2 regions of the Paenibacillus sp. JGP012 genome follow, and region 1 is predicted to be linked to the other one. Evidence: riboswitches for the same ligand, from Rfam matches in the RefSeq annotation. Region 1 holds a riboswitch; the other holds the start of a gene.

Region 1 (3,500 bases):
CTCATCCGATACGCCATAATGCCCCACGTACTCTGAACCATCCGCCAGATAAGCACCGTATGGCCCAACGGAGCCAGCGACTATAGGGCGCGGACGACCCAGCTTCTCACCACCCGTATGCTCACCTGTACGATTTTCACTCTGCTCGTTTCCCACGTTCTCGGCACGTCCCGAAGACACTTCTGCAAGTGGTCTCGTTGAACTGCCGCCTTCTACTGTGACACCCTGCACTTCTGCCCACACGTCATCTCTCGCCTTTGCAGCAAGCTCTACCGTCTTGCGAATCAACTCCAGCGCAGCCTTCTCTCCAATGCCACGCTTGCGGAAACCTTCGACAGTGGCCTGATAGCTTGAAGTAATTGCACAATCCGCTCCTGCACGAAAATAATCCGCGTGTACCTGCACAATGACATCCGGGTTCTCCAGCAGCACACGTGCAGACCAGAGCGGATCATCCAGATCACAGCCATGCTGCTCAAGCTCCGTAGCCAGTGCACCATCCAGAATCATGAGTGGATAGTCGTTCAGAATACGTTGAATTACATTGATATCATTCGTTTGCTCCATTTTAGTCATGGGGTCAACCCTCTTTTCTTCTTCGTACGATCTGTCAGGTAATATACGATGTAACACAGAATAATGAATGGAATACCGCAGTATAAAGCAATTCGCTGTGTCGGATCAAAAGCAATGCCGATGCAGGAGGCCAGGCACAGCAAAAATGAAACGATAGGTACGATTGGATATAGCGGTGTCCGGTAAACCAGATCCTGCACTTTGTTTCCTTCTCGCAGATACTGTCTGCGGAACATATACTGAGACACGCTGATGCTCATCCATACCGCCACTACAGCAAGACCCGAGATAGAGACAAGTGTAATATACACGGTTCCAGGTGCAATGATGCTGGACAGCAATGCCAGCGCACCACCAGCCATGCTGAGCACCAGCGCGTTGAACGGCACACCACGCTTGGTCAAGCGCGCAAACGATGGAGAGATGGTCTTTTTATCTGCCAGTGACCATAACATTCGTGAGGAAGCATATAATCCCGAGTTAGCTGCGGAAAGAATCGCCGTTAGAATAACAAAATTCATAATGTCTGCCGCATACGGAACACCAATCCGTTCCATCACGGCTACAAATGGACTTTCCAGCACGCTTGCGTCCGACATCGGCAGCAGCGCAGACAAAATAACAATTGTACCGATAAAGAAAATAATCAGACGCCATAATGTCGTATGAATGGCTTTTGGAATGTTTTTTTCCGGGTTTTCCGTCTCTCCGGCAGCAATGCCAATCAGCTCTGTACCCGAAAAGGCAAAGTTCACGGCCAGCATCGTCATTAATATGGCTGTGGCTCCATGCGGAAACCAACCTGATGCTGTAATGTTGGTAAAGAGTGGCGCCGGAGACGCATCTGCCATCGGAATAATCCCAAACATGGCAGCCCCGCCAATAATAATAAAGAGCACAATCGTCATCACCTTCACCAAGGAGAACCAAAATTCGGATTCGGCAAACAGTTTAACCGTGAACGCATTAAACAGAAAAATCATCAGAGCAAACAGTGCACTCCATATCCAGACATTTACGGACGGGAACCAGCGCTGCATCAGCAGCCCGGCTGCCGTAAATTCTGAGCCCAGTGCGACTGTCCAGGTCAGCCAGTACAGCCAGGCAACCGTATAACCTGTAGCTGGGCCGATATATTTGGCTGCGTAGCTGTGGAATGCACCCGTCTCTGGCATATATACTGATAATTCGCCCAGACAGAGCATAACCAGATACACGACGAGTGCCCCGATGAGATAGGATAAAATGGTACCGAGCGGTCCCGCCTGCTGAATCGTGTACCCCGAACTAAGGAATAATCCCGTTCCAATGACGCCGCCAAGCGAAAGCATGACCACATGTCTCGTTTGCATCTTACGCTGAAAATGACCTTTATCGCTGTTATTCTCCATATGACATACTCCCTGCTTCTTCATCCAGAGCAAACAAAAAAGACCCACTCTTCCCGAAGAGTGCGCCTCTACTGACAAATAAAAACAACTGCTCCTATCTATCAGGCTTTCACCCGCTGGAATTAGCACAGTATCCTTCAGATCTGTTGCTGAGGTTTCTAAGGGCCAGTCCCTCCACCTCTCTGGATAAGAAAATGATTTTTTATAACTATATCGACTGCCACCTGATGTGTCAACATTTAAATAGAATTACGCCTGCATCCTGTTCCAATAGCCTGCTCCCTCTACAAAATTCCAACGAGCTACTCTGTAGAAGACCCCGGATTCACAATTCTGGTCTTGACCTCATATGTGATGGGCACCTTCGCAAACACCTCATCCCAGTGATCCTTCACCTTCTTCCATGTCTTCGGATATTTGATTCGAATTGTGTCCCGAAAATCGGCAACATCCACCTGATACGTATGCTGGAGTTTATACAACATATCCTTAATCTGCTGTTCAACCAATTTTGCAAAATCCTTTTCCAAATCATCCCGATAAGCTCCCTTCTCCTCCTTTTCCGGAGCTCGCCAATCCTCCATCATCCAACCATCAGATTCGGCTTTAATGTGGAATGAAATGTCATCACCAACTACTTTCGGAATAATCTTGGTTCTTTTCTTTTTGATCTCATAGATTACCGTAAATCCTTCCTTGCTGTAGGTCTTGATGACTCCACCCTTTTGATTTGGTCTGAGCCAGGACAGAGCCTCCAGATCCGTTTGGTCAAGCTCACCGATAAACTTCTTGGTTTTGGCATCGAAGATGCTGCCGCCCGAGAACTTGTCCTCCCCGTTATAGTTCAGTACATTCTGCAATAGAAAACTCGACTCGGATTGCATCTGGGCATCAAGCTTCGCGAGCGATACAGGCTCCAGAATTTTGTTGGAAATATAATAATTATTCGTAATCCCCGTAAGATAAAATGCCGGAATGCGTGACGGGTCATTAGATGTAAGCACATCTACCGCACGATGATGACTGATCAGCACCAGACAGTTCGGGCGAATGTCGTTATCGCGCAGTATAAAATCCAGCAGCTGATCCAGCCCGTATTTTTTGGCAATATCCTTGGAAATCACAATGACCTTAAGGTGATGTCCAATGAGAGGGCGATCACGGCGCAAGGCAAACTGACGGAAAATCTGCAGCAAGGAATCACCAGAAAGCCGTTCATTGGAATAAGACGTTTTACCGGATGCAGGTGATCCTGACTGCTCACTTTTTTGGCTGCTGGAATATCCTGGCGCAATCTGAACGGTAGCTGTTACATTGTCCAGCTTGGGATAACGTCCTCCCTGCTCCGCAATTTTTTTCTCAAACTCGGTTTCTTGACCCACATCAATACCGAGAGCAACGTACAAGCTCAAGTCCTCAATTTCTCTGCTGCTCCAGCAGCCTGAGAGTAAACTCAGGATGGTCACAACGCAAGTGATCCGTCCCAGCAGGCGAAAGAAAATCATGCGTGCTTGCCTCCTTTTTTACGTATCA
Region 2 (3,500 bases), on a different contig from region 1:
GCGATGGTCAGTGCGTTATATTCGTGACGCTCCATGCGAAGCGCAAGGGTTTTCATGCCTTTCATCAATTGATAGGAATCACTCGGCGACAACACCGCACCAATCGAATTATGAAGGAAAGCCATTTCCGCAGACAAAGCTTCACCTTTGGTAATAATAAGTCCAGCGAGAACATCATTATGTCCGCCCAGATATTTGGTAGCACTGTGAATGATAATGTCTGCGCCAAGTTCAATCGGACGCTGGAAGAACGGCGTGAGCAATGTGTTGTCCACGATCGTCAGCAGGTTATGGCTTTTGGCCCAGGTGGCTACGGCTTGTACGTCCGTGATCATCATGAGCGGATTGGTTGGGGTCTCTATGAATACAGCTTTGGTGTTCGGCTGATACACCTTCTCCAGCGCTTCCAGATCATTCGTATCTACATAACTTGCCGTTACGCCAAAGCGAGACAGAATTCGCTCCAGCAGTCGATATGTTCCGCCGTACAGATCAAGTGAAACAATCAGATGATCTCCTTGACTGAACATCGCAAAGATCGTTTGCAACGCCGCCATGCCTGAGCTACAGGCAAAGCCTGCATCACCGGATTCCAGTGCCGCTGCAGCCTCCTCCAGCACTTTACGTGTTGGATTGGTTGTACGAATGTAATCAAACCCGGTGCTTTGTCCCAGCTTCGGGTGGCGAAACGCAGTGGATTGATAAATCGGAAAGTTAACGGCTCCTGTAACCGGTTCATTGATGGACCCAATCTGAGCTAAACGGCTTTCAATCTTCAACTTGTTATCTTCCATTACTGCATCCTCCTGTAATCACGATTAGATTTGCGGACCAATATCATAAGGTGTTTCCTGATACACATAGTAATTGAGCCAGTTAGAGAATAATAAGTTGGCGTGTGCACGCCAGGTAGCCGGAGGGATTTGGGACGGATCATCGTTCGGATAATAATGCTTAGGCAGTGCGATATCCAATCCTTTGGCTACATCACGGTCATACTCCCATTTTAAAGAGAACGGATCGTACTCGGCATGTCCTGTAGCAAAAATTTGTTTCCCATCCTTCGTAGCTACCAGAAATACGCCTGCTTCCTCGGACTCGGCTAAAATTTCAAGCCTGTCGTTTTTTTCGATATCCTCACGTCTTACGTCTGTATGGCGAGAGTGAGGCACGTTAAACACCTCATCAAATCCCCGGAGCAGTGGAACATGGGGTTTGTTGATCGTATGCGGGAATACCCCAAAACATTTTTCATCCAGCGGAACTTTGGGTACATCAAAATGGTGGTATAAACCAGCCTGGGATGCCCAACAGATATGCATGGTCGACGTTACATTGGTTTTGGTCCATTCAAAAATTTCCTGAATCTCCTTCCAATAATTAACGTCCTCAAAATCCAATTGCTCCACCGGCGCACCTGTAATAATCATGCCGTCGAAACGGCGGTGCTGGATCTCATCAAATGTTTTGTAGAACATGTCCAGATATTCCTGAGACGTATTTTTGGAGGTATGAGATTTGGGATGCACAAGCACCACATCCACCTGAATGGGTGTGTTCCCCACCAGACGCAGCAATTGTGTTTCGGTAGTCTCTTTGGTAGGCATCAGATTCAGAATAGCAATGCGCAGTGGACGAATATCCTGCTTGTATGCGGACGATTCGTCCATGACAAAGATATTCTCCCCTTCAAGCACTTCTTTAGCTGGTAGTGTGTCCGGAATTTTAATTGGCATGGTGAGTTGATTCCTCCTTGGTCGTCATAGATCACATTTGCCGCGAAAATCACTGCTGAGAAGTTGGGGCATACAACAAAGACCTCTCTCGGATTCCGAGAAAGGTCATATGTAAACAGATATGCGCCTCTCTCATCTCTCAGTTACAACAGCACCACAAGGATGCTTGGTCGCTGCAAGAATTAGCACCGTGCGGTATATCGCCGGTTGCCGGGTTTCATCGGGCTAGTCCCTCCACCTACTCTTGATAAGATTTCGCTGTATTCAATTATAATTCAAATTTATTAACTTTTACTTTAAAACATTCAGGCCCTCACGTCAAGATGCAGTTAGGTGTTTCTGATACCGAATTCGGAACCGATTCTACTCCGTAATCATACACTGCCTCAGAGCGCGAAATAGACACATTTTGCGCTTGAAAGCACTCTGGACCAGCGGTATACTAGACAAGTGTTTATAAGCCCTTATGTGAGAGGTGACATATTAAATGGATGGCGACCCGAGGCCCAATTGGCAGTCGATTTCCGAACAACTGCATAGAGAATGGATATCAGCATCGGCAGCGGGCCGTTTTTTCCGTTTGATTATAGATTGAACGTAAACAAGCGGAGACCTGTACATCGGGCTTCGCTGCCGACCGGCTGATCTGTTCTTTTGCGCCCATATTAATGATGAAATCCGCCTTGATGGCGGGTGCAGAAGGAGTAGATTACATGAAAATCCGGTTGGTTAATAACGGTGTATTTATTCCGGTGGATGACATCCAGCAAGCGCTGACTCCACCGGCTGAAGGTTTTTACTGGATCGATGCAGACGTAGATGATCTGGCTGTGCTGCAGCCCCTGTTCTCCATGCATGATCTGGCTGTGGAGGACTGCTTGAGTGATGAGGAGCAGCGTCCAAAGATTGAAATTTATGAAAATCATTATTTTATCGTGATCAACAGCATTCGCTTTGATGATGAAGAGATCTTTCTGCGGGCAGTCAATCTGTTTCTCGGCAGACATTTCATTATCAGTGTAACGAAACAGAAGGTCAGTGAATTACGGATGCTGAAGCCGATCCTGTGGGAACAGGAGATCAACAGTCCCGATCGCTTTCTCTATTTGCTGGTTGACTTGATTGTAGACAATTATTTCACCGTTGGTGACCGAATTGAAGCTCGCATCGAGAAGCTGGAAGAAGACATTCTGATGCACACCAAGAAATCACATCTGAATGAAATTATCGGTTTGCGAAGTGAAATATTGTGGCTGAAAAAAGTGCTTGGGCCTCAGAAAGAGGTTATCAACACCCTGAACAAAAAAGACCTGCGTCTGATTGATGATCAGCTGCAAAAATATTTCAGTGACATTTATGAGAATGCCGTGAAAATTTCGGAAACGTTCGAAACGTACCGCGACCTGATGGGCAACTTGCGAGAAGCCTATCAATCCAGTATCGCAAACCGGGCGAATGAGATCATGCGCGTGTTTACGGCCATTACAACTGTCTTCATGCCGCTGACCGTGATTACCGGAATATACGGGATGAACTTTGATAACATGCCTGAGCTGCACTGGAGATATGGTTATTACGCTGTCATTGGCCTCATGATTACACTCGGCCTGACGATGTTCTTTATTTTTCGCAAAAAAGACTGGATTTGAAATGGAAGACGAAGCGCCCCTCACCGGGAACGACTTCGTCTTTTTGGTATCTATTTTTCCTAAGCACTACCGAGCTAACCAACATTACGTTCCGTTTCTACATGTCTGCGGAAAC

The links. Region 1 has a riboswitch for S-adenosylmethionine ahead of mmuP (S-methylmethionine permease). Riboswitches for the same ligand answer to the same signal wherever they lie in the genome.
Region 2: it holds a riboswitch for S-adenosylmethionine, as region 1 does, so the genes downstream of both, metA (homoserine O-acetyltransferase MetA) here and mmuP (S-methylmethionine permease) in region 1, are expected to answer to the same signal.

What each region holds. Positions count from the first base shown of each region.
Region 1 is NZ_JACHKG010000006.1:63,968-67,467, reverse strand. Features, by position in the region: gene mmuM (homocysteine S-methyltransferase) at 1-567, opposite strand, end outside; gene mmuP (S-methylmethionine permease) at 573-1,967, opposite strand; SAM riboswitch class I at 2,059-2,160, opposite strand; gene HNR77_RS10085 (Ger(x)C family spore germination protein) at 2,270-3,472, opposite strand; gene HNR77_RS10080 (GerAB/ArcD/ProY family transporter) at 3,469-3,500, opposite strand, start outside.
Region 2 is NZ_JACHKG010000007.1:174,788-178,287, reverse strand. Features, by position in the region: gene HNR77_RS11850 (aminotransferase class I/II-fold pyridoxal phosphate-dependent enzyme) at 1-794, opposite strand, end outside; gene metA (homoserine O-acetyltransferase MetA) at 819-1,736, opposite strand; SAM riboswitch class I at 1,866-1,990, opposite strand; gene corA (magnesium/cobalt transporter CorA) at 2,450-3,385, shown strand; gene HNR77_RS11835 (HRDC domain-containing protein) at 3,460-3,500, opposite strand, start outside.